2 regions of the Mesorhizobium sp. M0060 genome follow, and region 1 is predicted to be linked to the other one. Evidence: predicted binding sites of a transcription regulator. Region 1 holds the regulator's gene; the other holds the start of a gene.

The links. Region 1 encodes LexA, which represses DNA repair genes until DNA is damaged. Its sites were predicted from a motif close to TGTTCNNNNTGTGTTCNG; they were not measured.
Region 2: the regulator LexA is predicted to act here: its motif matches at 2,354-2,371, upstream of NKJ94_RS26590 (PA0069 family radical SAM protein).

Annotation. Positions count from the first base shown of each region.
Region 1 covers NZ_JAMYUP010000004.1:126,494-141,728, reverse strand. Annotated here, with positions in the region: gene NKJ94_RS06195 (DUF1697 domain-containing protein) at 1-70, opposite strand, end outside; gene pyrG (CTP synthase) at 82-1,710, opposite strand; gene NKJ94_RS06185 (L,D-transpeptidase) at 1,858-2,988, opposite strand; gene secG (preprotein translocase subunit SecG) at 3,187-3,639, opposite strand; gene tpiA (triose-phosphate isomerase) at 3,803-4,570, opposite strand; gene NKJ94_RS06170 (SurA N-terminal domain-containing protein) at 4,713-6,605, shown strand; gene trpD (anthranilate phosphoribosyltransferase) at 6,602-7,612, shown strand; gene trpC (indole-3-glycerol phosphate synthase TrpC) at 7,617-8,468, shown strand; gene moaC (cyclic pyranopterin monophosphate synthase MoaC) at 8,535-9,050, shown strand; gene NKJ94_RS06150 (molybdopterin molybdotransferase MoeA) at 9,050-10,255, shown strand; gene lexA (transcriptional repressor LexA) at 10,360-11,112, shown strand; gene NKJ94_RS06140 (ComEC/Rec2 family competence protein) at 11,069-13,576, opposite strand; gene gltX (glutamate--tRNA ligase) at 13,673-15,094, shown strand.
Region 2 covers NZ_JAMYUP010000038.1:24,297-39,531, forward strand. Annotated here, with positions in the region: gene NKJ94_RS26570 (4-(cytidine 5'-diphospho)-2-C-methyl-D-erythritol kinase) at 1-69, shown strand, start outside; gene moaB (molybdenum cofactor biosynthesis protein B) at 56-598, shown strand; gene NKJ94_RS26580 (phytanoyl-CoA dioxygenase family protein) at 632-1,606, opposite strand; gene NKJ94_RS26585 (glycosyltransferase) at 1,791-2,294, opposite strand; gene NKJ94_RS26590 (PA0069 family radical SAM protein) at 2,447-3,601, shown strand; gene rnhB (ribonuclease HII) at 3,812-4,507, shown strand; partial or broken gene NKJ94_RS26600 (ATP F0F1 synthase subunit B) at 4,692-4,847, opposite strand; gene NKJ94_RS26605 (F0F1 ATP synthase subunit B) at 5,388-5,879, opposite strand; gene NKJ94_RS26610 (F0F1 ATP synthase subunit B) at 5,890-6,471, opposite strand; gene NKJ94_RS26615 (F0F1 ATP synthase subunit C) at 6,537-6,761, opposite strand; gene NKJ94_RS26620 (F0F1 ATP synthase subunit A) at 6,829-7,587, opposite strand; gene NKJ94_RS26625 (AtpZ/AtpI family protein) at 7,660-8,058, opposite strand; gene NKJ94_RS26630 (cell wall hydrolase) at 8,315-9,499, opposite strand; gene NKJ94_RS26635 (MFS transporter) at 9,607-10,917, opposite strand; gene NKJ94_RS26640 (LysR substrate-binding domain-containing protein) at 11,038-11,958, shown strand; partial or broken gene NKJ94_RS26645 (ribosome biogenesis GTPase Der) at 12,300-12,530, opposite strand; gene NKJ94_RS26650 (SDR family NAD(P)-dependent oxidoreductase) at 12,570-13,460, opposite strand; gene NKJ94_RS26655 (hypothetical protein) at 13,457-14,236, opposite strand; gene NKJ94_RS26660 (protein-S-isoprenylcysteine O-methyltransferase) at 14,248-14,835, opposite strand; gene NKJ94_RS26665 (hypothetical protein) at 15,036-15,235, opposite strand, start outside.

The sequences.
Region 1 (15,235 bases):
GATCGGACATGACGACCCGCCGCCCCTCGCCCAGGATGATGCTGTAGAGCAGCGCGACGTAAGTTTGCATCGGCGGCTAGTCTAGACCAGCCGCGACTGCTCTACCGCCGCCTCGATGAAGCTGGCAAACAGCGGGTGCGGATCGAGCGGCCGGCTTTTCAACTCGGGATGATACTGCACGCCGATGAACCAGGGATGGTCGGGATATTCGACCGTTTCCGGCAGCACGCCATCCGGCGACATGCCGGCAAACACCAGACCGCAATCCTCGAGCCGCTCCTTGTAGTCGACATTGACCTCGTAGCGGTGGCGATGGCGTTCGGAAATCTGCGTATCGCCATAGATCTCGGCGATCTTCGATCCCTTGGCGAGATCGGCCTGGTAGGCACCGAGCCGCATGGTACCGCCGAGGTCGCCGGTTTCCCTGCGCTTTTCCAGCATGTTGCCCTTCAGCCATTCGGTCATCAAGCCGACGACCGGCTCCTCGGTTGGACCGAACTCGGTCGATGATGCGTGATCGACGCCGGCCAGCGAACGCGCCGCCTCGATGCAGGCCATCTGCATGCCGAAGCAGATGCCGAAATACGGCACCTTGCGCTCGCGCGCGAACTTCGCCGCCAGGATCTTGCCCTCCGAGCCGCGCTCGCCAAAACCGCCGGGGACGAGAATACCATGGACCTTTTCCAGCCACGGCGCCGGGTCTTCCTTCTCGAATATCTCGCTCTCGATCCAGTCGAGCTTGACTTTGACGCGGTTGGCGAGGCCGCCATGCGACAGCGCCTCGATCAGCGATTTGTAGGCGTCCTTGAGGCCGGTATATTTGCCGACGACGGCAATGGTAACCTCGCCTTCCGGATTGTGGATGCGGTTGGACACCGCTTGCCACCGTTCCATGCGCGGCTTCGGCGCCGGATCGATGCCGAAGGCGGCCAGCACTTCCGAATCCAGCCCTTCATTGTGATAGGCCATCGGCACGTCATAGATATGCGGCACGTCGAGCGCCTGGATGACAGCGCTTTCGCGGACATTGCAGAACAGCGACAATTTTCTGCGCTCTTCCTTGGGGATCGGCCGGTCGGCGCGGACCAGCAGGATATCGGGCGCAATGCCGATGCCGCGCAACTCCTTGACCGAATGCTGCGTCGGCTTGGTCTTCAGTTCGCCCGCCGTCGGGATATAAGGCATCAAGGTCAGGTGGACGTAGACGGCGTTGTTGCGCGGCAGGTCGTTGCCGAGTTGGCGGATCGCCTCCAGGAACGGCATCGCCTCGATGTCGCCGACGGTGCCGCCGATCTCGCACAGCACGAAATCGTAGTCGTCATTGCCGTTGAGGACGAAGTTCTTGATCTCGTCGGTGACGTGCGGAATGACCTGCACGGTGGCGCCGAGATAGTCGCCGCGCCGCTCGCGCTCGATGATATTCTTGTAGATGCGGCCGGTGGTGATGTTGTCCTGCTGGTTGGCCGAGCGGCCGGTGAAGCGCTCATAATGGCCAAGATCGAGATCGGTCTCGGCCCCGTCATCGGTGACGAAGACTTCGCCATGCTGGTAGGGCGACATCGTGCCGGGATCGACATTGAGATAGGGATCGAGCTTTTTGATGCGTGCGCGATAGCCTCGCGCCTGCAAGAGAGCCCCAAGGGCCGCTGCAGCAATGCCTTTTCCAAGTGAGGAAACCACGCCGCCTGTGATGAATACATATCGCGCCATGGGAGTCATCGCTTAACGCGGCCGAATTGATTCCGCCAGAGAAAAAACCGCCGCGAAGGCTTTTTCCCAAGAAGGCGCTCTGGTCGTTGGCGTATCAAAACAAAAGGGCCGGCGAGGCCGGCCCTTTTGGCACGATCTGTCCAGGCGTCAGATGATGACGACCTTGGTGCCTACTTTCACCCGGCGGTAAAGGTCCATGACGTGCTCATTGATCATGCGGAAGCAGCCATTGGAGGCGCTGGTTCCGATCGACTGCGGCGCGATGGTGCCGTGAATGCGCAGATGGGTGTCCTTCTTGCCGTCGTAGAGATAGATGGCGCGCGCGCCGAGCGGGTTGTCGCCGCCGCCGGGCATACCGTCCTTGTACTGCCCATAATGCTTGGGTTCGCGCTTTTGCATATCCAGCGTCGGAATCCAGCGCGGCCATTCCTGCTTGTCGCCGACGGCAACCATACCCTTGAACTGCAGGCCTTCCCGGCCGACCGCAATGGCATAACGGCGGGCGGTTGACGATGATTCGACGAGGTAGAGACGGCGGGCGCCGGTATCGATGACGATGGTGCCGGGGTTGTAGCCGGTGAATTCGACCTCCTGCGGCACGAATTCCGGCTTGACCTTGAACTGCCGCTTGGCCTGCTTCCTTTCGAGCGCGGCGTCGAGCGCGCGTGTTTCTGGAAGCAGCGAGGTCGACGAAGAGGACGTGCCGCCGAACAGTCCCGCGAACAGCCCGACGCTCTGCGGCTTCTGCCCGACCGCTTCGCTACGCAACTCGCCATTATTGCCGGTCAGCGCAACGTTCATGGCCTCGGCCGGGATCGGCTCGGCCGACTGGATCGGCGCAATGGGCGTAATAGGTGCAATCGGCTCGATGATATTGACGGTCTTCTTCTTAGCCGGCTTGGCGTCGGCCACCTTGGCCGCCGCCACCGACTGGCTCGTCTTGGCAAGGAATGCCTGCCGTTCCGCATCGGCCTTGGCTTTCGCCGCCTCGCGCATCGCCAGCTTCCTGGCCTCGACCGCCTTGGTGCGAGCGGCTTCCTTGTCGGCTGCGATCTTGGCTTCGATCTTGCGAATCTGCGCAAGGTCGTCCGGCGTCGGATCTTTCTTCTTCTTGAGAAGCTTCAGTGTCGCCGCATCGCTTTTGGCAGCGACGTTGACAACGTCGGTTGTTGTTGCGGCTTTATGAGCCGAATTTGCCGTCGGCATAGCCGCGTAAGCGGGCGCACCTAGGCTGAGCACGGCACAAAGGCCGGCAAAAATGAAGCTGCGAAGCTGCATGGGGAAGATCCGATCGTTCAATGCTTGTTGCCCACGGCGCCGCCCGGCGCCCCCCAAGGACGCCGAAAATGCCGCGCGCAATCTATAATCGATTAGCCGGAGGCGCCTCAAGCGTGCGGCGCGGTCGAATCTTCGTGATCGTGCGGCATTTGCCGCGACTGTGTTCAAACGACAACAGATCGCGGCATAAGTGGCCGATTACTGGTTGGGGACCTGCGGCGTAGCCGGCGCGGTGCCGCCGTTTGTCGCTGGCGGCGTCGCCGGAGCGGTTGCCGGAGGCGTCGTTGCCGCGCCATTGCCGGACGGCGGGGTCGGCGCCGTGTTGCCCGAAGGCGGCGTCGGCGTCGTGCTTCCGGGCAATTGGTTGAGCACGCCCTTGCCAGCCCCGTCCGAGGTCGCTGGCACGCGATCGAGAATGTCGATCGGCTTCTCGCCATAGCGCGCTACGATCGACAGTGTCAGCGAAGTGACGAAGAAAGCCGCAGCCAGGATCGCCGTCGCCCGCGTCAGCGCATTGGCGGCGCCACGCGCGGTCATGAAGCCCGATCCGCCGCCGATGCCGAGGCCGCCGCCTTCGGAGCGCTGCAGCAGCACCACGCCGACAAGCGCGAGCACGACCATGAGGTGGACGACGATCAGTACGGTTTCCATAATTTATCCTGGCAAGGCCTTGCGCGGCCGCTGATTTGGAGGCGGCTCAATACAATGCTTTGACGGCATTTCCAAGCCCGTGGCCGGAATATGGGAAGCAATGCGTCCTTTGCAACGATTTCGGCGCCGGCCGTCCGCTCAAATCCAGGAAGCAGTCCCGGTATCAAGCGATGTTTCGATAGGCTTCCGCGATGCCGAGGAAGTCCGCCGCCTTCAGGCTGGCGCCGCCGACCAGCGCGCCGTCGACATTCCTGACGCCGAGCAGCTCGACGGCGTTGGACGGCTTGACCGAGCCGCCGTAGAGAATGCGCATCTTGGCTGCCGTATTGCCGAGCTTCCGCGCCAGTTCTTCGCGGATATGTGCATGCGCCTCGGCGACGTCGGCGGCGGTCGGGGTCAAGCCGGTGCCGATCGCCCATACCGGCTCATAGGCAATAACGGCGTTGGAAGCCGTGGCATTTGGCGGAACCGAGCCCGCAACCTGACGCGACAGCACGTCGAGCGTGGCTCCTGCTTCGCGTTCGGCTCTTGTCTCACCAATGCAGATGATGGCCACCAGCCCGGCGCGCCATGCGGCGGCGGCCTTGGCCTGCACTATGGCATCGTCCTCCTTGCGATCGGCACGGCATTCGGAATGGCCGACGATGACATGGCTGGCACCTGCATCCTTCAGCATCTCGGCCGAAATACAGCCGGTATAGGCGCCACTTTCCTCGGTGTGGCAATCCTCGCCGCCGGCGCGGACCGGCGTGCGCGACAAAATCTCGGCGGCATGCGCAAGCAAGGTCGCCGGCACGCAGACCACCGCTTCGGTTTCTGCGTCGAGCCCGCTCATGAAACCGTTGCCGATCATCCTGAGCTCGTTGAGCGAGGCGCTGGTGCCGTTCATTTTCCAGTTGCCGGCGACGAGCGGGCGAATTCCAGGCGTCATGGGATTTGTTTCTCCGGGCAACTTTCGGCTGGCCCTCACTATCAAAATCAGGCCACAAAGCAATCGACAGTGAGCAGGAAGGGCGCTATTGCGCTTGTTTCAGACTCGGCGCATGCGAAATGCGCAAAAATCGGAAGTACTCATGCTTGGTATGTTGAGAAGCGCGGCGGGGACCTGGGTCGCGAAACTGCTGCTGTCCTTGCTGGTGTTGAGCTTCGCCATCTGGGGCATCTCGGGGCGGCTGATGGGCGGTTTTGCCGGCCATGACGCCGTGATTACGGCCGGGGGCACCAAGGTCTCGATCAACGAATACCGCCTCGCCTACGATCGCCAGCTCAGCGTCATGTCGCAGCAATTCGGTCAGCGCATCAGCCGTGAGCAGGCGACGGCGCTCGGCATCGACAACCAGGTTCTGGCGCAACTCGTGTCCGGCGCCGTGCTCGACGAGCAGGCCCGCAAGCTCGGCCTCGGCCTGTCCAAGGACCGGCTCGCCGAACTGACGCGTGAAGACCCGGCGTTCAAAGGGCCTGGCGGAACCTTCGACAGGAGAACCTTCGAGTATCTGCTTCGGCAGATCGGCATGCGGCCGGAAGACTATTTGAAGAACCGCGCCCAGGTGGCGGTCCGCCAGCAGATCGTCGAGGCGGTTTCGGATGGCCTCAAGGCCCCGGATACATTCTTCAGGGCGGTCGCGCTCTACCGCGGCGAAGATCGCACCATCGACTACCTGACCTTGCCGAAATCGCTTGTCGAACCGATAGAAGCGCCGTCCGACAGCGTGCTTTCGGCCTATTTCGGGGAAAACAAGAAAACCTACGCCGCGCCCGAATACCGCAAGTTCTCCTATGTCAGGCTCGAACCGGAAGACATCATGGATTTGAGCGCAGTGACCGACCAACAGGTCAGCGACGACTACAACAAGAACAAGGCGCGCTACACCACGCCGGAGATGCGCACCATCGAGCAGCTTGTGTTCAAAACGCCTGATGCCGCAAAGGCGGCGCTCGATTCGCTCAAGACCGGCGCGACCTTCGACAAGATCGTCGCCGCCGAAGGCAAGACGCCGGCCGACACGCTGCTCGGCACGCTGGCCAAGGACAAGATCGCCGACAAGGCGGTTGCCGATGCTGCCTTCAAGCTCAACGTCAATGAAGTCAGTCCGGTCGTACAAGGCGCCTTCGGCCCCGTTCTGCTGCGCGTCACCGAGATCAAGCCCGAAGTGGTGAAGCCGCGGGCCGAAGTGTCCGAGCAGATCCGCAAGGACCTGGCTCTAGGCGAGGCAAGCCGCATCTTGTTGGACGTGCACGACAATTACGAGGATACGCGCGCCTCGGGCAGTTCGCTCGCTGAGGCAGCCGCCAAATTGAAGCTGAAGGTCGTCACCATCGACGCCATCGACCGCACCGGCCAACGGCCGGATGGAACCATCGTCAAAGACCTGCCGGAATCGCCACAGCTCATCAAGGCGGTGTTCGAATCCGAACCCGGAACCGACAATGAAGGTCTCACCACCGCCGATAACGGCTTCGTCTTCTACGACGTGAGCGCGATCACGCCGGCCCGTGACCGCACGTTGGATGAAGTCCGCCAGAAGGTCGTGGCCGATTGGACCGCGGCGGAGACTACCAAACGGCTCACCGCAAAAGCGCAAGAGCTCGAGAAGCGTCTCAAGGCTGGCGCCACGCTCGAGGTGATCGCCGGTGAGCTCAAGCTCGAAAAGCAGACCAAGCGCGGCGTCAAGCGCGATGCTGACGACGTCGATTTCGGCAAGGAAGGGGCCGCCGCGATGTTCGGCGTCGGCGAAGGCGGGACCGGGCTGATCCCCTCGCCTACGGGCGACGGACAGATCCTGTTCAAGGTCGCCGAGGTGTTCGAGCCTGCCGGGGCCGACGCCAGCTCAGTACCCCAGGACGCTCAGAAATCCTTCACCTCCGGTATGTCCGACGACCTGCTCGACCAATTGGTGGCGCAGTTGCAGACGCAATATGACGTCCGCATCGATCAGACGGCCGTAACCCAAGCCCTGGCCAGATGAGCGCGCTGAAGATTCACATCGCCAAGGTCGCCGCCGGCAGCGCCCTTTCTTTCGAGGAGGCACGCGAGGCCTTCGACATCATCATGTCCGGCGACGCCACACCCGGCCAGATCGGCGGCTTCCTGATGGCATTGCGCGTGCGCGGTGAGACGGTCAGCGAGATCTCCGGCGCCGTCGCCACCATGCGCGCCAAGATGCTGCGCGTCGACGCCCCCGAGGGCGCCATCGACATTGTCGGCACCGGCGGCGACAATTCGCACAGCGTCAACATTTCGACCGCATCCGCCTTCGTCATCGTCGGCAGCGGCGTGCCCGTCGCCAAGCACGGCAACCGCGGACTGTCCTCGCTGACCGGCGCCGCCGATGTGCTGATCGCATTGGGCGTCAAGATCGACATCCCTCCGGAGACGATCGGCCGCTGCATCCAAGAGGCCGGAGTCGGCTTCATGTTCGCGCCGGCGCATCACCCGGCGATGAAGCATGTCGGCCCGATCCGGGTCGAGCTCGGCACCCGCACCATCTTCAACCTGCTGGGCCCGCTTTCCAATCCGGCCAGTGTCAGACGGCAGATGGTCGGCGTGTTCCTGCCCGAATGGATCATGCCGGTGGCAGAAACGTTGAAGGCGCTTGGTGCCGACCACGCTTGGGTCGTCCATGGCGACGGCTATGACGAGATCACCACCACCGGCGAGACGCAGGTCGCCGAACTGTCCGGCGGCGAGATCCGCAGCTTTATGCTGACGCCGGAAGCCGTCGGGCTGAAGCGTCACACCAAGGACGAGTTGCGCGGCGGCGACGCCGCCCACAATGCCCAGGCGCTGCGCGATATGCTGGGCGGCGCTGCCGGCGCCTTTCGCGATACGGTGCTGATGAATGCCGGCGCCGGGCTGGTGGTGGCCGGCAAGGCGACGACGCTTGCCGACGGCATGGTGACGGCGGCGCAGGCCATCGACAGCGGCCGCGCGCTGAAAGTGCTCGACAGGCTGGTCGAGATTTCGAACGGTTAGGGCTATGTCCGATATCCTGCGCAAGATCGAGGCCTACAAGCGCGACGAGATCGCGGCGGCCAAGGCGCGCGCGCCGTTTGCCGAGATCAAGGCGCGGGCCAAGGACGCCGATGCGCCGCGCGGCTTTCTCTCCGCTCTTGAGGCCAGGCGCAAATCCGGCAGGTTCGCGCTGATCGCCGAAATCAAGAAAGCAAGCCCGTCCAAGGGCCTGATCCGCGCCGATTTCGATCCGCCGGCGCTGGCCAGGGCCTATGCGAAAGGCGGTGCCGCCTGCCTTTCGGTGCTGACCGACGCACCCTCCTTCCAGGGCGCGCCCGAATTCCTCACCACTGCGCGCGCTGCCGTCGAGTTGCCAGCCTTGCGCAAGGATTTCCTGTTCGACCCCTATCAGGTCTACGAGGCCAGGGCATGGGGCGCCGACGCCATCCTGATCATCATGGCCAGCGTCGCCGACGCGGTGGCAAGGGAACTCGAAGCGACAGCTTTCGAGCTCGGCATGGACGCGCTGGTCGAGGTGCATGACGAGGCCGAAATGGAACGCGCGCTGCGGCTGTCGTCGCGGCTGATCGGTATCAACAACCGCAATCTGCGGACCTTCGAAACCAGCCTCGAGACCTCGGAACGGCTGGCCGCGATGGTGCCGGCCGACCGCCTGCTGGTCAGCGAGAGCGGTATCTTTTCGCATGAGGATTGCCGCCGGCTGGAGCGGAGCGGCATCGCCACTTTCCTGGTCGGCGAGAGCCTGATGCGTCAACAGGACGTGACCGCGGCAACGCGCCTGCTTTTGACGGGCAAGGCGCCGGCCAATGCATCGGCCCGAAAATCGGAGTCGATTTTCGGAGAGCACGATGCATAGATTCAAAGTGTTAGAGCGTACTTTGTGCGTCCAAACGGACGCACGTCGCTCTAAGGCGGTCTGAGGATGGCGGCCGCCCTCACCCATCTTGGCGCACAGGGCGAAGCCAACATGGTCGATGTCGGCGACAAGGCTGAGACGGTGCGCACGGCAGTCGCAGAGGGCTTCGTCTCGATGCGGCCCGAGACGCTGGACATGATCCTCGCCGGCGATGCCAAGAAGGGCGATGTCCTGGGCACCGCGCGCATCGCCGGTATCATGGCGGCCAAGAAGACGCATGAATTGATCCCGCTCTGTCATCCGCTGCTGCTGACCAAGATATCCGTCGATATCGAGCCGGACGCGGCGCTGCCCGGCCTGAAGGTGACAGCACTGACCCGCGTTACCGGCAAGACCGGAGTCGAGATGGAGGCGCTCACGGCCGTCTCGGTAGCTTGCCTGACGATCTATGACATGGCCAAGGCGGTCGACCGTGCCATGGTTATCTCCGGCATCAGGCTGGTTGAAAAGACCGGCGGCAAATCCGGCGACTACAAGGTCACCGGGGTCACCGGAGATGGGACCACCGGGGCGGGCCGATAATGGCGCTGGTCCCAGTTGCCGAGGCGCTCGAGCGCCTGCTGCACGGCGCAGCAGCGCTGCCGGGCGAACGCGTCGCACTGCTGGATGCCGCAGACCGCGTGCTGGCGGAGCCGGTTGTGGCGCTCCGCACCCAGCCGCCGTTCAATGCCTCCGCCATGGACGGCTATGCCGTGCGGGCCGCCGATATCGCGTCCCTACCAGCAAAGCTTTCGGTGATCGGCATGGCGCCAGCCGGACGCGGCTTTGCCGGGGCGGTGCAGCAAGGGCAAGCCGTACGCATCTTTACCGGTGCGCCGCTTCCCGAAGGCGCCGACACCATCGTCATCCAGGAGAACGTCCGCGACCTCGGCGGCGGCAGCGTCGAAGTGACGGAGCCGACGGTGCAAGGGCGCAACATCCGCCGCCTCGGGCTTGATTTCGCCAAGGGCGACGTCCTGCTGGGCCAGGGCCGCCTGCTAGATCCGGCGGCCTTGTCACTGGCAGCATCGGCCAACCACCCCGAGGTCTGCGTGGTCAAGCGGCCGCTGGTCGCCATCATCGCCACCGGCGACGAATTGCTGCCGCCGGGCAGCGAGCTTGGCCCCGACCAGATCATCTCGTCAAACGCCTATGGCGTCGCCGCCGCCGCACAGTCGGTCGGCGCGCGCGCGCTCGATCTCGGCATCGCGCCGGACCGCAAGGAGGCGATCGCTGCGCTGGTGACAAAGGCGGTGAAGGCCGGCGCGAATGTCATCGTCACGCTGGGTGGTGCCTCGGTCGGTGACCACGACTTCGTCCATGACGTGCTGACCGGGCAAGGCATGACCCTCGATTTCTGGAAGATCGCCATGCGGCCCGGCAAGCCGCTGATGTTCGGGCGGCTGGGCGACATCCGCTGCATCGGCCTGCCCGGCAATCCGGTGGCAAGCCTGGTCTGCACCCAGCTCTTCCTGAAGCCGCTGCTGGCGCGGCTCGGCGGCCGGGCCTTTCAGCAGGATATACGTCGGGCGCGGCTCGGCGCTGCCATGCCGGCCAATGATCTCAGGCAGGATTATGTGCGGGCTGTTGTCAGGCACGACGCCGGCACGCTGGTGGCGACGCCGTTCGGCATTCAGGATTCCTCAATGCTGAAAATGCTGGCCGATGCGAACGGGCTGATCGTTCGCGCACCGTTCGCACCCGCCGCGGCGGCGGATGCTCCCTGCGACGTGCTGATGTTACGCTGAACAAACCGTCAACACATTCATTAAACTTTAAACAGTTGCGGAACACAAATGGAACAGATAGTGTTTGTTCTGGGTTTGTTTTTCTGATTCTGTTGGGGGTCGCTATGCTGACACGCAAACAACACGAACTGCTGATGTTCATCCACGAAAGGCTTAAGGAAAGCGGTATCCCGCCCTCCTTCGACGAGATGAAGGAAGCGCTCGACCTGGCTTCCAAATCAGGAATCCACCGGCTGATAACGGCGCTGGAGGAGCGCGGCTTCATTCGCCGTTTGCCCAACAGGGCCCGTGCCCTGGAGGTGCTGCGCCTGCCCGACTCGATCGCCCCAGGCCTCAATGCGGCACGCAAGTTCTCGCCGAGCGTCATCCAGGGCAGTCTTGGGCAAGGCGGTCCTGGGCAGGGCAGCCTGGGACGGCAAGGCAAGCCGACATCGTCGCGCGTCCCTGCAGCCGGCAATGACGACGATGTCGTCGTCGCCGTGTCGATTCCGGTGATGGGCCGCATCGCCGCCGGTGTGCCGATCGACGCCATCCAGCACCAGACGCATTCGATCTCCGTGCCGCCGGACATGATCATGGGCGGCGAGCATTATGCGCTTGAGGTCAAAGGCGATTCGATGATCGAGGCCGGCATTTTCGACGGCGACACGGTCATCATCCGCAATGCCGATACGGCGAGCCCCGGTGAGATCGTGGTGGCTCTGGTCGACGAGGAGGAAGCGACGCTGAAGCGGTTCCGCCGCAAGGGCGCCTCGATCGCCCTGGAAGCCGCTAATCCGGCCTATGAGACGCGCATCTTCGGGCCAGACAGGGTCAAGGTGCAAGGCAAACTCGTCGGGCTGATCCGCCGCTACTGAGTTGCGCCCTTGGGTGTGGTGCCGGCTTAGGCTTGTCGGCCTTGCGATATGGCGGCAGGCCTCTGGCCTCGCGTGAAAACTTCCGCTGCATATGCCAGGGCCGGTATGATTTTTCGACCGCGAAGCGGATTTCTGCGCGCGTTGCCGCTTGTGGATCGAAATACACGGCGGCACTTCCCGCGCGCGCCAGTTGCCGTTTGGTGACGACGAGGACCAGCCGGTCGTAGTAGCAGGGGTTATGGGTGGTGGCGTCGTCGATGACGATCAAACTGGCAAAAGCACAGGCTGGCCGCGCAGAATCCCGGTCCTTGGCTTGCGCGACAATCGCACCGGATGGATGGCGGGCAAGGCAGAGGCCCTCCGTGCAAATGAAAGGCATGCCCGCTGGCAGATCGGCTGGGTCGGCAATGTCGAATTGCGGGTCGTTCTTTCCCGGTGTTTCCGGCGCGACGATGGCCTCGGAGGTCAGGGCGCGTTTCCAGTTGTCGATGGTGAATTCATTCGGGCGTGCTCGGTTGACCGCGAGTTCACCGCTGCCGATCGGCAGCGCGACCAGCCGTGCGTCCTCCGAGATCAATACGTCGGGTGCGCGCGTCTGCGTAGTCGTCAGCAAGCCGGCGAGCGCGAAAGGAAGTGCCGCGAGCCGCAGCCAGGTCGTGGCCATGCTGGCAATTATGAGACCAATCGTCACCAGAAGGACCGATCTCAGCGAAATCAGCCCGACCGCGTCGATCGGCGAGCGCTCGGAGATCCATCCGGACAGGGCGATCATCGCCGTCAGCCCCTTGCCCATCACATAGAGGAAAGGCCCATCCGCGCCGAACGGCATCGCCAGCGCGCTGAGGACCGCGCAAGGCATGACGACCAGCGAGACAATGGGCATGATCGCCAGATTGGCGAACAGGCTGAGCGGCGCCACGCGCTGGAAATGCCATATAGCGAAAAGCGCCGTGGCGCCCCCTGCAATGATCGAGGTCATCGCGAGGCCGCCCATGCCCAACAGAACCTTTCGGGTGGCGAAGCGTAGCGGCGACCGCCGCGGTGGCGGCGTGGTGGCCCTGCCGGCGCGGTAATCGGACCAGCCGGCATAGGCGCCGACAAGGGCCGCAGTCGCGGCGAAGGACATCTGGAAACTCGGACCGACCACCTCGTGCGGCGACACCAGGATGACCGCGATGGCCGAGATCGCCAGATTGCGCATGGTGAGCGCGGCCCGGTCGAACAGCACGGCGATAAGCATCACCGCCAGCATGATGAAGCTGCGTTCGGCCGCCACCACGATGCCGGAAAAGACGAGGTACGCCGCAATCGAAAAAAGCGCGGCGGCCGCGGCATATTTCTTGACCGGCCGTCGCGATGAGAAGTTGGGAAACAGCGCAAAGGCGCCGCGCAGGAGGGCCATGATGGTGCCGGCGACCAACGCCATATGCAGCCCTGAGATGGAGATGATGTGGTAGATGCCGGTACGCCGCATCGCTTCGTTGATCTCCTCGGGAATGCCGGCGCGCACGCCGACGATCAGCGCGGCTGCAATTTCCCCCTCGGCGCCGCCGATGCGGCTGCGGATATGGTCGGCGATCGATTCGCGGGCATCCTCGACCGCCGAAGAAAGCCGCGCAGCAAGCGGCATGCCGCCCGACGGCACGACTTTTGGATTGCCGAGGAAAAAGCCGCTGCCGCCGATACCGGCAAAATAGCTGTCGAAGGAGAAGTCGTAGCTGTCGGGCCGCACCGGGCCGGTCGGCGGCAGCAGCCGCACATAGCCGGTGATCTCGGAACCTGCGGTCAGCTCAGCCGGTATCTTCATCGCCGAAACGCGGACCCGTTCCGGCATGTAGCGCAGTGTCGGCCGGGCGGTCGAGATCACGTCGATCGTCAGCCTGATGCGGCCGCTCGCCATGGGCTCGAACGACACGACGCGACCCGTCAGCCGCGTCGAGATTTCGGAACCGAGCATATGCGTTCCGACACGCCAGGTCTCGAACTTGGCGGCAAGCACGCCAAGCGCGCAGAGCAACGCCACCATGAAGCACAGGCGGGTTCTGGGCCACGACCGCCAGAGGACGGCACAAAGCGCCGCGAGGAGCACGATTGCGATCGGCTGTGGAAAGGACGGCTCCACCGCCAGCGAGAAATACACAACCACCCCGCATGCCAGGAACACCGGCACCAGCAAGAAGGCGACGCCGCGGTCGAGTTCAAGGCCGGCCGCCGAGGCTACGCCCTTGCGGATGCTGGACGGTGCAAGGAGCCGCCAGCGCCGGCGCAGACGCACGATGGGCTCGACCGCAGGCACCGTAACCGTTGCTGGATCGCCCGCCGGCAGGATCCGGGGATCAATGCGCGGAGCGGGCAGCGATGCCGGTGCCGGCAGGACAGGCAGGGGCGTGGCAAACAGCAAACGTTCGCTGACGCCGTTGACCGCGTCCTCGCCCTTGCCTGCAACCCGGCCTCGCACAGCCATCGGGTCTGCCCCTTGCGCCCTCGACCCCCTATGCTACATGAACGCGCAACGCGCGAAAGTCCGCAAACCCACTTCCTTCGCCTGCCTGAGAGTTCCATGCCCGACAAGGTCGTCACCCGTTTTGCCCCTTCGCCCACCGGCTACCTGCATATCGGCGGCGCGCGCACGGCGCTGTTCAACTGGCTGTATGCCAAGCACACAGGCGGCACGATGCTGCTGCGCATCGAGGACACCGACCGCGAGCGCTCCACCGATGCGGCAACCGCGGCCATTCTCGACGGGCTTTCCTGGCTGGGCCTGACATGGGACGGGAAGCCGGTGTCGCAGTTCGAGCGCGCGCCGCGCCATCGCGAGGTGGCCGAGGAGCTCGTCCGCATGGGCAAAGCCTATTACTGTTATGCGACGCCTGCCGAGCTGGAAGCAATGCGCGAGAGCGCGCGGGCCAAGGGGCTGCCTCCCCGCTATGACGGCCGCTGGCGCGACCGCGACCCGTCGGAGGCGCCGGCCGGCGCAAAGGGGGCGATCCGCATCAAGGCGCCGACAGACGGCGAGACGGTGGTGCATGATCTCGTGCAAGGCGAGGTCCGCTTCCCCAACAAGGATCTCGATGATTTCATTATTCTGCGCTCGGACGGCAATCCGACCTACATGCATGCCGTCGTCGTCGACGATCACGACATGGGCGTCACCCACATCATCCGCGGCGACGACCATTTGACCAACGCCGCCCGCCAGACGGTGATCTATCGCGCCATGGGCTGGGAGGTGCCGTCGATGTCGCATATCCCGCTGATCCACGGTGCCGACGGCGCCAAGCTGTCGAAGCGGCACGGTGCGCTCGGCGTCGAGGCTTATCGCGCCATGGGCTACCTGCCGGAGGCGCTGCTCAACTATCTGGCGAGGCTTGGCTGGAGCCATGGCGACGACGAGATCATGTCGATCGCCGACATGATTGCATGGTTCGACATCGGCGACGTCAACAAGGGCGCCGCCCGTTTCGACTTCGCCAAGCTCGAGGCGCTGAACGGCGTGCATATGCGCCGCATGAATGACGCGGCGCTGCTCGATATCTTCATCGCCACTCTGCCCTATCTCGAAGGCGGTCCGGCGATCGCCGCGCGCCTCGACGACAGACGCAAGGCGCAATTGCTTGCCGCTTTGCCGGGCTTGAAGGAGCGCGCCAAGACGCTGGTCGAACTTGTTGAAGGGGCTGCATTCCTGTTCGTCGCCCGGCCGCGGCCGGGCGACGAAAAGGCAGCAGCGCTGCTCGGCGGCGAGGCGCGCGCAATCCTGCGGGGCGCTCACGCGGCACTGGCCACGGTTTCGGACTGGTCTGCCGCCTCGGCGGAAGCCGCGATCCGCGCCTATGCGCAGGCTGGCGGCCACAAACTCGGCGCCGTGGCCCAACCTTTGCGCGCCGCGCTCACCGGCAAAAGCACCTCGCCAGGCGTCTTCGATGTGCTAGCCGTGCTTGGCCGCGAGGAAAGCCTGGCGCGGATCGCCGATCAAATCGATTAGGAAACTGGCCCAAGAAGATTGGCATTGAAAGGTGTGTTTCGCAGTGCAACATTGGGTCTTGGCCTAATCTGGCGCGCAGATTCAATTGCGGGCGCAAATGTGCGTATTCCGATGCTTTGGACGTGTTGGGTTCAGATATTT
Region 2 (15,235 bases), on a different contig from region 1:
CATCCCGACTGGTTTGTCGCAGCAACGCGAAGCCTGACCTCGGAGGCTGAGGCCCATGGCCAGGATTGACGAGAGCCGCCCCTTCGTTCCCGTGCGCATCGCGGTGCTGACCGTTTCCGATACGCGCAGCCTCGCCGACGACAAATCCGGACAGACGCTGGCCGACCGCATCACGAAGGCCGGCCACGTTCTCGCCGCCCGCGACATCGTCACCGACGACCTGGAAAAGATCCGCGACAGAGTCCTGGGCTGGTCGAAGGACGATGCGATCGATGTCGTCATCACCACCGGCGGGACCGGCTTCACCGGCCGCGATGTGACGCCTGAAGCGCTGGAGCCGATCTTCGAAAAGCGCATGGACGGCTTTTCCCAAGTGTTCCACCGCATCTCCTACGACAAGATCGGCACCTCGACGATCCAGAGCCGGGCAACTGGCGGCGTCGTCAACGCCACCTTCGTCTTTGTGCTGCCGGGCTCGCCCGGCGCCTGCAAGGACGCCTGGGACGGCATCTTGAAGCCGCAGCTCGACTACCGGCACATGCCCTGCAACTTCGTCGAGATCATGCCGCGGTTGGACGAGCATTTGCGGCGCGGCTGAGACGGAGCGAGGTATCGGCCGGACGACACCGCCTCAGCGAATGACCGGCTCGCCGTGAAAGCGCCGGCGCGACGGCGGCGAGACGCCGAAGCCGACTTCCATCATCAGCCGCGGCGTGCGCGTCGGCACGGTGCCCATATGGAAGCCGAACGGATCCTCGACAAAGCCGAGGCCGGCCGGCCCGGTCAGCGTGACCGGGCTCTGCTCGCCGTAGACGCCCAGCACCTCTTCCGCCGAGTGGCCGACCAGCAGCGTCAGCTGATGCTTCAGGATGCGGCGGTTGTGGGAGCCGCGGACATAGACATGCGGCCCGGTGTCGGCGTCGACCGGCACCAGGTAGAAAAAGAACTTCAGCATGCGCCAGTCGTCGAGGTCGAAATGGTATTTGCCGAGCGAGGCCATGTTCTTGTCGGCGTCCGAGACGCCACCGGTCGGAAAGCTCCACCAGACGCGGGTCGTGATCAGCTTGGCCTGGCTGCCGAGATAGTGTGCCGCGACGTCGAGAAGCAGCGGATCGCGCTGCACGGCGACCGCAGCGCTGCAGTCGAGAACCCGCTCGAAATAGTGACCGCTGAGCAGCGGTCGGCCGAAATGCTTTTCGGCATCGGCGTGTTTTTCGGGCAGGAATTCGAGCCGGCGGTCGAAATTGCCGAAGCATGGCGTGCGCTCGGCGAAGCGGGCGATCTCCTCATGGATGGCGGCCGGCAGCGTCAGGCCCGAATAGAGCCCCTCGGAGCGCAGCGCGCCGACGACGGCATCGCGGTCGACGCCGGCGAACATCGTTTCACCGACATTGCGCGCCGGCGGAACGGGCTTTGCACCGCGCCAGTGCAGCCGCCGCGCCGGCATGGTGCGCGCCAGCATGAACATCGGCAACCATGCCGGATTCTCGCGAAGGTCGGACAGGTAGGTCGGGATCCGGGCGGCGATGCGGCGCAGCGTACCGCCGTTGCGTGCGATCGCCTCGAGGCTTGCAGCGCCGGATTTGTCAGGGCTTGAAAGGGTCATCGGGGTCCTCAAATGTCTGGGGAACAGCATCGACGATAGTCGTCGCCGCTCCGGCACATCCCAAACCCTATTCGCCCGTTTCGCCGGGAATGGTACCCCCCAGCCACGTTTTGTGCAATGCACAATAAATGAAACCTCGGCAAAAATTCGCTTCGGCAGTTCCCCGAACCGAGACGGTAAGGCGTCACTTCCGCGGCGCCACCCATATCTCGGCGTCGAGCCTTCTTGTCGCCAGGCCGCGGGCAATCGCTTCGGCGCTGCGGGCGCTCTTAGACAGCGCCGCGGCCTGACGCTTGCTGATCACCAAGCCTTCGGCGAGAGCGCGATTTCCGGCAAAGACGCGCGACAGGAACGGCGCGCGGCTGCCGCGTGCCCGCGAAAACCGCGCCGCCATGGTTTGCCTCGCCGTATGAGCGACGACCTCGTCGATCCAGCCCTCCCCCAGCCGCGCTCCCGGCTCCAGCAAAAGCAGCCACTCGCCTTTGGCCTGCCTGATGCCGGCAGCGATGCCGCCGCTGACATAGTGGCAGCCGGCATGTTCGGCGACGCGGTGCGTCTGGTCGGTCGAGCCGGTGTCGCAGACGACGACGTCGCGCACCACGCCCTCGACCGCGCCGCCGATCAGCGAGGCGAGCGTGCGGGCAAGGCCCTCCTCGTCATTCAGGGTTTCGATCAGAACGCTGAGCATCTTTAGCCGAATAGCGGAAAGCGCTGGGCTGCGCCAGTTTTTGCGGCGTGCCGCTAAAAAGTTCTTGCTTTGTTCTCACCAATCAAATAGGAATAGTTTCCATGAGCAGAGCGATTCGACAGCGGGCAGACAGTCCCTGGGAGAGGGCCAAAATGGAACAGATCGTGCGTGCCGATATTGCAGCCTTCGGAGCTGGCAGGGCCGAGATGGCGAATGCGATGATCGAGCAGAGCGGCATGCGCGTGCGTCCGGAACGCAATCGCGGCAGGTCGGCGGGCATCAATCCGTCCGGCCGTTTCGAGCCGGTCAGCCGGCATGTGTTCGACGACGGCTGGAATTCGCTGGAGGAGCTGCCGCCCTTCAAGACCGAGGTACAGGTCGAGAAGCCGCGCACCATCATCACCCGCAACGAATCGCCCGACATCTCCTTCGATCGCTCGATCAACCCCTATCGCGGCTGCGAGCATGGCTGCGTCTATTGTTTCGCACGGCCGACGCACAGCTTCATGGGCCTGTCGGCGGGGCTGGATTTCGAATCGAAGCTGTTCGCCAAGCCGGATGCGGCGCGGCTGCTCGACAAGGAATTGTCGAAGGATAATTACCAGCCGCGCACCATCGCCATCGGCACCAACACCGATCCCTATCAGCCGATCGAGAAGCAATACCGGATCATGCGCGAGATCCTCGAAGTGCTGGAGGCGCGCGGGCATCCGGTCGGCATCGTCACCAAATCGGCGCTGGTGACACGCGACATCGACATCCTGTCGCGCATGGCCGAGCGCGGGCTGGCTAAGGTGGCATTGTCGGTGACGACAATGGACCGGATGTTGGCCAGAACGATGGAGCCACGCGCGTCGACGCCGACCAAGCGGCTGGAGGCGATCCGGCAGCTTTCGGATGCCGGCATTCCGGCCTCGGTCATGGTCGCGCCGATCATCCCCGGACTGACCGACCCGGAGATGGAGCGCATCCTCGATTCGGCGCGGGCCGCAGGCGCGCGCGAGTCGGGCTATGTGCTGCTGCGCCTGCCGCTGGAGGTCGCGCCGATCTTCAAGGACTGGCTGCTGCGCCACTATCCTGACCGCTATCGCCACGTCATGTCGCTGATCCGTTCGATGCGCGACGGCAAGGACTACGATTCGGAATGGGGCAAGCGCATGAAAGGCTCCGGCCCCTATGCCTGGCAGATCGGACGGCGCTTCGAGATCGCCGCCAAGCGGCTCGGCCTCAATGCCGAGCGGCGCTCGCTGCGGACCGACCAGTTCATCCCCGCTGCCAAGGCAACCGAGCAGCTGATGCTGCTGTGAAGTCTTTGTTTATGCATGTCGTTTTCCCAAAACCGCGACACACTTTTGGGCGACATGCAGTGTTGGCGCCGGCCGCCATTGGCTGGGGCGAAAAATCCCGTCCGGCCTGTCCTGTCCCCGGGCTTCAGACGGTAACCCTCCGGGTCCGGTGCCCCGCCCGACCCAGAGGGACTTGCGGAGAATCGGAGCCGATGCGAACCTCGCCGCACCATGGCTCGCGCGCGTTCCGATTCTCCGCTTCTCTTCGAAATCGTCGAGAAACCCGACTTCTCCTTCGAAACGAAGGCGATGGCCGAAGGCCTGTGGCCGGTGGCGGGGATGGACGAGGCCGGTCGCGGCCCGCTCGCCGGGCCGGTCGTTGCGGCAGCGGTGGTGCTCGATCCTGCCAACATCCCCGATGGGCTCGACGATTCCAAGCGGCTGACGCATTTGCAGCGCGAGGCGCTGTTCCTGAAAATCCTCGGCTCGGCCTTGGCCGTGTCGATGGCGTCGGTCAGCGCGGAAGGCATCGATGCCAGCAACATCCTCAAGGCCAGCCTAGAGGCGATGCGCCGTGCCTTGGCCGGCCTGTCAATCCGGCCGAAGCTGGCGCTGGCCGATGGCCGCGACGTGCCGCCCGGCCTGCCCTGCGAGGGCAGAGCGCTGATCAAGGGCGACCAGCGCTCGCAGTCGATCGCCGCAGCCTCGATCGTCGCCAAGGTGATGCGTGACCACATGATGTGCGGCTGCGGCAGCCATCATGCGCATTATGGCTTCGAGCTGCATATGGGCTACGCCACTGTGCGCCATCGCACGGCGATTGATCTGCATGGGCCGGTGGCACGGCTGCACCGCGCCTCCTTCGCACCGTTCCGGTTCGGCGGGACTGAGGTGCTGGAGGAAGAGAGCCTTTCGGGCCTGGATTGAGGTGAAAGCGGCTAGCCGTATATCTCCCCCCTCGAGGGGGAGATGTCGCCGAAGGCGACAGAGGGGGTCGGTACGTCCTGGCGCGACGCCATGAGGGACGAAGGAGAGGGTTGGCGCTCCACGCGCTGCTACCCCCTCTGGCCTGCCGGCCATCTCCCCCTCGAGGGGGGAGATTACGCTCCGCTTAATTCAACTTTGACTTCAAATCCTGCAGCGAGGATTTGAACAGGTCGGCGCCGGCCTTGGCGTCGATCTTGCCGGCAAGCAGTGTGCGGACGGCTTCGACGGCGATGTCGACTGCGCTGGCGCACACTTCGCCGATCGCCTCACAATCGGCCTCTACTTTTTTAAGTCTTCGTCACAGCATCACAATATGTACTTAAAATCATCTAAAGAGCAATCGATGAGCTTCACGCTCACATACCATTGAGCTTGCGGAGTTAGATGTCCGTCGTGATCGATTGATTTATTCGCGCCATCTCCACATGCGACAGAAATGTCCGTATCCGACGAAATATAAATAACGTGAAACGTTCTGCCTGACCCTTGCTGTTCCACAAAGTTCGTATCTCCGACGAAAGGGTTCCTCCAATAAAATTGTTTCTGTCAATTCGAATCAATACGGGGCTATATATAAATATAAACGATAGCGTTCCGAATAATGTGGCGATGGCTAACAGTAAGAACAAGAATTTCTTCATGGTCTTTTATTCCGGCACGCCACATCTGGCTTTGATGTCGTGCCAGGACGTACCGACCCCCTCTGTCGCCTTTGGCGACATCCTCCTCCTCGAGGGGGGAGATTACGCGCTCAGCCGGTTTCGCTAAAAAAGCCGCCAGGTTTCCCAGGCGGCTTTCGATGAATTCTCGATGAAGTCACTTAGTTCAGCTTCGACTTCAAATCCTGCAGCGAGGCGTTGAACAGGTCGGCGCCGGCCTTGGCGTCGATCTTGCCGGCCAGCAGCGAGCGCGCCGCTTCCACCGCGATGTCGACGGCGCTGGCGCGCACTTCGCTGATCGCCTCGCGCTCGGCCTGGCCGATCTTCTGCTCGGCCAAGGCGGTACGCCGGGCGACATAGTCCTCGGTCTTCTTGTGCGCCTCGGCAGCAAGCATGTCGGCCTCGCGCTTGGCGGCGGCGACGATGTCGGCGGCCTCCTGCTCGGCTTCCTTGCGCTTGCGCTGGTATTGGCCGAGCAGTTGCTGGGCCTCTTCGCGCAACCGGCGCGCTTCCTCGAGCTCGCTGCTGATCTTGTCGGCACGGGCATCGAGCGCCTTGGCGATCATGCCCGGCACTTTGATGTAGACGGCAATGCCGAGGAAAATAATCAGGGCAACGGTTGCCCAAAGCGTCGCGAGAGATGTTGCGTCCATGATGCGCTCCTCACCCGGCCACGGATTTGACCGCGGCCGCGATCTCGGCCTTGCTGGCCTTGCCGCCGACAAGCGCCTCGACGATGGCCGAAGCGGTGTCCTCGGCGATCGTGCCGACTTCCTTCATGGCATTGGCCTTGATGGAAGATATGCGCGCCTCGGCCTCGCCAAGCTTCTGGTCAAGCGCTGCTTCGATCGTCTTGCGGGCAGCCTCCGCTTCCGCCTTGGCGGCATCGTTGGCCTGCTGGCCGATTGCATTGGCCTTGCCCTTGGCTTCCGCCAGTTCCTGCTCATAGGCGGCAACGGCGGCATCGGCCTCGCTTTTGAGCCGGGCAGCATGGTCGAGATCCTGCGTGATGCGGTCGTTGCGAACGTCGATGATGCCGCCGACGCGCGGCATCACTACCCGTTTTAAAAAGAGATAGAACAGCCCGAAGGTGATCGCCAGCCACAGAAGCTGCGAGGGGAACGTCGCCGGATCGAATGGCGGAAACGTGCCATGCGCCTCGGCAGGCACGCCGGTGGCGGAATGCGTGTCGCCTTCCGTTGCGGTGGGCGCGGACTCTTGCGCAAAGGCAGATGTCACGAACATGGACTATCCCCGAAATTCAGGCCCGCCGCAGGATCGCGGCCGGCCCGTTCAATTCTTCGCAGTATTCAGCCGAACAGAGCGAGAAGCGCGATGAGAAGCGAGAAGATTCCCAGCGCTTCGGTCACGGCGAAGCCGAAAATCAAGCGGCCGAACTGGCCGTCGGCCGCCGACGGGTTGCGCAGCGCGCCCGCCAGGTAGCTGCCGAAGATGTTGCCGAGGCCAATGCCCGCGCCGCCCATGCCGAGGCATGCGATGCCGGCGCCGATGTACTTTGCTGCTTCTGCGTCCATTTGTTCAACTCCTTTGGATCTAAAATTCCGTTGCAAATTCCATCCGGCGGCAATGCCGGAAACGTTGTTAGTGCCCGGGATGCAGGGCGTCGTTGAGATACATGCAGGTCAGCACGGCAAAGACATAGGCCTGCAGGAAGGCGACCAGCAGCTCCAGCGCCGTCAGCGCCACGGCCATCGCCAGCGGCAGAACCGAGCCCGCCACGCCGACCGCGCCGAGCGCGCTCAGGCTGACGACAAAGCCCGAGAACACTTTCAGCGTAATGTGACCGGCGAGCATGTTGGCGAACAGACGAACCGAGAGGCTGACCGGGCGCGAGACGAAGGAAATCACTTCGATCAGCACCACCAGCGGCAGCAGGTAAACCGGCACGCCATGCGGGACGAACAGCTTCAGGAAGCCAAAACCGTGCTTGGTGAAGCCGTAAGCGACGACCGTTCCGATCACCAGCGCCGCAAGGCCGAAGGTGACAATGATGTGGCTGGTGACGGTGAAGAAATACGGGAACAGCCCAAGCAGGTTGCCGACCAGCACGAACATGAACAGCGAGAACACGAAGGGGAAGAACTTCATGCCCTGCGTTCCCGCGGCGTCCCTCAGCATATTGCCGACAAATTCATAGGCCATTTCCGAGACCGACTGAAGGCGGCCCGGAACGAGGCTGCGGCTCGATGTGCTGAGGTAGAGAAACGCCGATGCGACAGCAACCGTCGCAACCATGAACAATGCCGAATTGGTAAAGGACAGGTCGTAACCGCCGATATTGATCGGAATCAGCTTGGTAATATGGAACTGGTGGATCGGATCGACCTTGTCAGCAGCCACGTTCACATCCCCATCAAAAGCCGCACGCGGCTTTAGCGTCCTGTTCAATGCGCCGGCATGCGGCGCCTCAATTCATTCTTTCGGATCGCGCGGCTTGTCGCCCGTTCCGAATTCCGACACAAGCCCGGCTGAACGCAGGACATTGAGCACGCCTGCGCCAAAACCCAGCAGCAGCCCGACTATCAGACCCCATGGCGATGTCCCCGCCACGCGATCGATAAACCAGCCGAGAGCCGCACCGACCACTATCCCGGCGATGAACTCGCTGGACAGCTTGAGCGCCTGGCCGTACCCGACCGCACTGCCCGCTTTCGCGTCGTCTTTCCCCTCGAGCCGATCCGGCCGCCTTGTCGCAAGCGATGCTTCAAGGTCGCGCCGGCGGCGCTCAAGATCGTCGTCGCGGTTGTCGGCTTCATGCTGCTTGCCGCGGCCGGTTTTTCCGGTTCCGTCTGGCCCATTCTTGTCGGCCACGCAACCCCCCTGCCCGGTCAGACCGTCACCGTCCGTCCGCTTCTTAAAGTCGCCGGCAACATAGTTAGAGGGTCCGCGCCCGTCAAGCCACGGGCGGACGTTCAAGCTCAAGTATTTTTTTGTTATAAATCAGCTACTTGCTTGGGTGCGACATCGTGCCCGACACGGGTCCCCGGCATGCTGCGGCCGAATCCCCACGGCGACGGGTCTTCGATCGGCCGCTCTCGCGCGAAAGATGCAAGGGCTACCCGAGCACTCAGCTCCAGCCGCCGCCATAGGTGCGGTAGAAGATGTGCAGGCCGATCCTGGTCATTTTCTGCATCGTCCGCGCCCAGCCCGGATGGACGTAGTTGGCGTAATAATGGGTCGACGAGCCGACTTCCGGAATGAAGATCTTGCCGGCTGTGACGGCCATGGCGACATCCTGGGCGGTCTTATAGGAGGCGGGATTGTCGATGCGCTTCTTCCTGCCGTCACAGGCGAAGGAAAACTGGCAGCGGTTGAACCAGTTGTCGTTCTGGTAGACGACGCCGCAGATCGAGTTCGGATAGGCCGGGTTGCGGACGCGGTTGAGGATGACCTGAGCGACGGCGGCCTGGCCACGCACGGATTCGCCGCGCGCCTCGAAATAGATGCCGTTGGCGAGACAAGCCTGCTCCGGTTCGGAAAAGACGCTCGCCGGCAGCGGCGTCTGCATCCACGAATGATCGCCCTTGCTCAGCGGTGGAATGAAGCGGCCATCGTTCGGGTCCTCGTCCTGCAGCAAGGCCTCGAAAGGCGACGCCTTGGCGTAATCGGGGGCCGACGAGGCATAGGCGGTCGCCAGCACGTCGGGATGATCGTTGTTGACCAGCGCGGCAAGCATCGCCGGCACGCCGGGATCCGGCTTCTTGTCGGCGCGCGTGTGGAAGGCTGCGGCGATCTGGATTTCCTTGCCTTTGATCTCGGGCTTGGCGAAAGCCATCCTCAGGCCGCTGTCCATGCTTGGGCGGAGCAGTGAGGAGGTGCGCTCGAAGATTGACCCGGCGTTGAAGTTCTTCGGCGGCGAGACGGGCGAGACCTGGATGATGCGGCCCTTCTTGTCGGCGCGGATGATGCGGTCCTCGTCCGGCGTCGTGCCGGCGACGCTGCCCTTGCCGCGAAACGACACGGCACCGATGCCCGGCAACTGGACGCCGGAGCCGGAGAGCGAGCCGGTGCTGCTGGAATCGACGAACGGCATTTCGGCGGCGTGGACGGAACCGGCGACGGATTTCTCGACATAGGCGTTCCAGCGGACGCTCGGCGCCTCGAGGCCGGAGACCAGGCTGGTCATGTCCTGATAGGCGGTGACGGTCGGAAAGCCGACCCAGATGCCAAGGCCAATAATGAACGGAGACAGGAAGGAACGCTTTTTCTCACCGGCGGCGGCGATAAGCCGCGTCAAAACACGTCGATGCACGGAACTCTCCAGAAACGCAACGGACCCCACTGGAGAGCTACAATGATGCATTAACCTTGATGGGGCGTTAACAGCTTAGCACGTTGTTTTCCCATCTCATGTCGAAGTCAGGCGCTTTTGCGGCCATCGCTTGACGGAAGAAAGATCGGCCAGGCGATCAGTGCGCAAATGGCCGCAGCCAGCCAAACGCCTGCCCACGAGCAGAGCACGAGAAGCCCGGGAATGGCGATCGGCACCAGGAAAAACGCGATGAAGACCAGGCTGTTGGCGAGGCCGAGTGCCGTTCCGGCCTGGCTTGCGCCGGCCAGCGTCGCCAGTTCGGTATAGGCGACGCCATGCCAGGAGGAGACGCAGACGCCGGCCACGACCAGCACCGCGACGATCGCCGGCGACAGCATCGGTGCTTGTGTGGTGGCGGACAACAGAACCATCCCCGCAAGCACGGTGAAGGCGATCACGCTCAGCATACTGCAGAGACGCAGGAACGACCGGCGGTTGCCGTGACGGTCGGTGTAGCGGCCGCTCCAGACGCGCATCACCATGGCGCCGACCTGCACGGCAGCCAGGCTGGCGCTGATCACGGCTGTCCCCCTGCCGGCGAAATCATGCAGGAAAACGGAAGCAAAGGTGAGCACCGCCACCTGCGGAAAGCACAGCAGGCCGATGGCTGTTGCGATGCGCCAGACGGCTAGGTTGCGCAGTGGCGCCGGGCCAGCCGGCAATGCCGTGCTGCCCGAATTGGCATCGTCATGCGCCGGCGGCTGATGCAGCCAACGCCAGGCGAGCGAGGTCGAGACGACGGATGCAGCCGCCAACAGGCCGAACACCGCCGCGAAGCCATGGACTGAGGCGAGCGACGGCAGCACCAGCGCGCCAAGCCCGCCGCCAAGCGGCACCGCCGTCTGCCTGATGCTCATGGCAAAGCCGCGCTCGCCTTCGCCGAACCAGGCCATGATGGCGCGGCCGCTGGAGCCGTTGACGCTGCCGCCGAGCAATCCGGTGACCAGCAGAGCAGCGGCCAGAAGCGCGATGCTGGGAATATGGGCTGGTGACGGCACGACCAGCGCGGCCATGACAAGCAGCCACACCGCGGTTGCGCCGACCCCGGTCAGCAGCACGCGGCGGTCGCCCCAGCGATCGGTCAGCAGCCCCCACGGCAATTCGCTCAGCGCCACGCCCAGGCCGAGAAGGCCAAGCGCCAGGCCGAGTTCGCCATTGGAGAGATGGTAGCCCGAGCGCAGGAACACCGCCGTCGCCGGAATGCCGGAGAAGGTCGCGGAAAAGCAGGCATTGGCGGCGACGCCGATGCCCAGCACCTTCCAGCGATGATTGGCTCGAAGCACCGCCGCCTCTGACGGGGTGGTAACGGCGGCCGGGCGAAGCGGTTTGCAATCTGCTCGTGTGGCGACAGCGGACATGGTTCAGCTCCTGCATGGGCCGGCTGCATTCGGTCTTGACGCGCTGTCTCTACCGCCATAGCTTCGTACTGAATATCAGGAAATTTTTGACGTAATGTCCCAAATATCAGGATTATTGCCATGCGACGCGTGACATTCGATCTCGATGTCCTGCGCAGCTTCGTCACCGGCATGGAGCTGGGCAGTTTCGCCAAGGCCGCCGACCGGCTCGGCCGTTCGACCTCGGCAATCAGCGCGCAATTGAAGAAACTGGAGGAGCAGGCGGTGACGCCGATCTTCCGCAAATCGGGACGCGGCCTGGCGCTGACGGAGGCGGGCGAGACCATGCTCGGCTATGCGCGCCGGCTGATCGAGCTCAATGACGAGGCCGCCTCCGCCATCCACGATGTGGAGCTGGAGGGCTGGGTACGGCTTGGATTGCAGGAGGATTTCGGCGAGGCGGTGCTGCCGGAAGTGCTCGGGCGCTTCGCCCGCGCCCATCCCAAGGTCAAGATCGAAGCCAGGATTGCGCGCAGCTACGAGCTTGCCGAACGGATCACCTCGGGCAGCCTGGATATCGCGCTTGCCTGGCACAATGGCGCGACGCTGCCTTGCAGCCGGCATGTCGCCGACGTCCAGATGCGCTGGATCGGCCCGGCAAGACAGATCGAAACCAGCCTGCGCGAAGGCGAGCCGTTAGCGCTGGTGGCGCTCGAGGCGCCGTGCCTGCTGCGCAGCGTGGCGACTGAAACGCTGGACCGTGCCGGCCTGTCATGGCGGATGGCCTTCTCCAGCCCGAGCCTTGGCGGCATCTGGGCAGCCGTCGCCGCCGGACTCGGACTGACGATCCGCACCGATATCGGCCTGCCGGCCACCGTCAGGGCGATGACGCCGGAGATCGCCGGGCTGCCCGCCTTGCCCAAGATGGCGCTGTTCCTGCATCGCAAGGAGGCCGAGCCCGACGCGGTCGCGGCGCGGCTTGGCGACATCCTGCTGCAGGCAGCGCTGGAAGCGTTGCCGCAAGGTGCGCGGATGGATGAGGGGCTAAGAGACGTCGCTTAGGTTTCGACAAGACAGTTTTGAGGCGACGTCGCAGGACTTCCGAAGGCACAGCGATCCAGAACCGCACATCCTGCGTCGAATTTCTTCACACCCCCCTCTGTCCTGCCGGACATCTCCCCCCTCAAGGGGGGAGATTGCCAGCTTCGTTCTTGGCACCTTTCTTGCAACGTTAGAGATTGGCGAAGGCATTCGCGAAATCCAATCTCCCCCCTTGCGGGGGAGATGTCCGGCAGGACAGAGGGGGTGCTGTCCCGCCAGCGTTAGCAAAGATCCTGCACCGCAACGGCGCTCTTGCGTTACTCCCGAGCCGAGCGCAGGCGCAGCGCCCCTGAAAGCTCCCCTCAGTGGCGCTTCTTGGCCCTGCCGGCGAACGGGTTGTCCGAAGTGCGCAAGGCGATGCGGATCGGCACGCCGGGCATGTCGAAAGCCTCGCGCAGGCTGTTCGAGAGATAGCGGACATAGGATTGCGGCATCGCATCGGGGCGAGAGCAGGAGACGACGAAGCCCGGCGGCCGCGTCTTGGCCTGCGTGACATATTTGATCTTCAGCCGACGCCCGTCATCGGCGAGCGGTCTCTTGCTTCAATGAGGTTTTTCGGTGGCGTGCTGCGGTCAGGGGCTAATTCCCCGAGGGCCCCGGCGTAGCTGAATCTGGCGGGTACCGCAGCATTTCTTGAACTTCATACCTGAACCGCAAGGACATTGATCATTGCCGCCGCGTTGCAGCCGGCCGACCAGGGGCAGCAGCGCTGCGGAAGGCAGGAGCGCTGCCGCAAGGGCAGCCAACTTGGCCGAGATTCCCGGTACGACGAGGCGACGACCGGATTTGAACCCTCGCCACGCCCGTTCAGCCACATACTCCGGATCCACCTTGGGCAAGATGTTGAAGAGCACCGTCTGATTGGCGCCTGACCTTGCGAGAAACTCCGTCGACACCGGGCCTGGTGCAACGCATGTGACCGTCACACCGGTTCGGCGCAATTCCTGGTGAAGCGCCTCTGAGAAGAAGCGCACGAAAGCTTTGCTAGCGAAGTACAGAGCCATATAAGGCCCGGGAACGAACCCGGCCACGGAACTGAGATTGAGCACCCCGCCCCGTCGGCGCGCCACCATTCCCGGCAGAAAATGGAGGGTCAGTTCTGTGAGGGAATGTATGTTGAGATCGATGATGCCGAGTTGACCATCAATAGGCAGCGCCGTCGTCGCGCCCCGCAGGCCATAGCCGGCGCTGTTGACCAGGACATCACAGACCAGGCCGTGTGCGGACAGGAAGCCCTCCAGGCGCGTTGGCGCATCGCCTGCCACGAGATCCAACTCGAGCGTGAATGCCTCGCCACCCCTCTCCCGAACCTCAGACGCCGCAGCGGCCAAACCCTCGGGCGAGCGGGCAACCAGCACAACCGCACCGCGCTCCCGTGCAGCGACGCTCGCAATTGCCCGGCCAATTCCACCCGAGCCGCCAATCACGACGACGGCTGGCCGGAATTCACAGCGCGAAATCATGTCGCGTTCCTCTGTCCTGCAGGAGCGGCAACACTTTGATCGAGCAGCATCACTTCATTGGCGACAATGCCGTTCAGGATCTTTTCGAATCTCTCCAGTGCTCGTGCAACGTTCGCTCCATCCATGACCCGGTGATCGTAGTGGATGCGGACATTCACCGATCCGTCTTTGCCGATGGGACCGTAGTTGAGAAGCGTGGTCAATGGTGTCAGCGGGTTGAGTGATTCCGCACCGAGACCAGAATAGACGGACAGTTGGAAGGTACCGAAGTAATTTGACCTTTGCCGGGCGATGTTCAACCCTAGCCACATAAGCAGCCACCTGACTGGCGCGGGCGCACCTGCCATGCGCAAGGCACGCCGGAACTCCGGGACCTCCAGGATCGGCCGTGATCGAGCCGCGTGGATGGATCCCTCAAGTTCCGTGATGGAGTAGCGCTCCGGGCGCTTGATGCAGCTCAGCAGAACGGCCGGCTCGCCATCATATTCGCGCTCGTGGGCAATCGAGGCTACGCTTGCCGGATACTCGTAAAGCTGCGGCCAGGGCAACTTGACATAGGCGCGCCGCAGCTCCGGCATCTCTAGGGCGAGAAGCGCATATCCTTTCAGGAAGATCGCGGTCCACGAGGGCCTGGCCTGCTGCGCCATCCTAGCCCTTACGAGTGGGCCGAGGTTCATCTGACGCTGCACCGCGACCCGTGGCACGCCGATCGAAAACCTCATCAGATCGCCAACAAGGCGCCGGGGCGCGGAAAGCTTGAGGGCTCGGCCTCGCATCAAACGTACCTCTAATAAAGATAAGGGAATATTCGCTTGGTCTTTTCCATATAGGCACGGTATTGCGGGCCGAAATTCTCCAGCATCATACGCTCTTCCTCGTCCACTCTCAGCAGGAAAAGGACTGCGAACCCAATCAAACCCGATATGCCCGCAATCCAGTTCGGCAGCAGAAAGACCTGGCCGAGCCCCATAAGCAGGAAAGAGGTGTACATAGGGTGACGGACCAAGGCGTATGGCCCGGCGCTGACCAGTTCATGCCGTTCGCGGATCTCCAGCGTAATCGACCAGTTCCGGCCAAGTTCCTTGTGGGACCTGCGAAAAACCCATAGCGCGGAGCAGAAGATGATTGTGCCGAGAGCCACGGCCCACGCGCTGGCCGGGTGGTCAGCCGCTGCGGGCATGCCGGTGACAACATAGAAGGCAGGCAGGATTGCGAGGCCAAACAGAGCAGATGCAAGCCCGACGATGTCGGAACGTGAGCGGTAGCCAGTTACAATTCGCACGCGCCTTGCCCGGCGCTCGAAGGGATACCGGATCACGTACCAAGCAACGATGCCGATTACCCAAATGACCTCGCCAAGTGAGGCTGCCGCAATGCTCACTTCAGGTCACCAGCGCCCTTTCTGCGATCGCGACTGTAGCAGTTGCCCCTGAGTATGGCCAGTTCACCCATCGCCTCGATTTCGTCACCGGCCGACCTTCAGGCGCAGCGATCCTCTCCGAGTTAGTCCGCAGACGCGAAAGCCGGAGGGGCAGTACCGATCGCATTCGGTCCCATTCATCCCTCGAATCTTGGTTATGTATTCATCTCCCGAAGCTCGGTTATGAATTGTTGCGGCCGGAGCTGAATGGCGGGAGTCTTATATCCCATGGAATGAGCGATGTCCGCCACGAAGCCGTTGCAGTTCAAGACCGTCGCCTGCCAGACATGCGAGCTCGCCTGCAGCTTGCGGATGTAGGCAACGACTTTGTCGTATTCGGCCCGGGTCAATATGA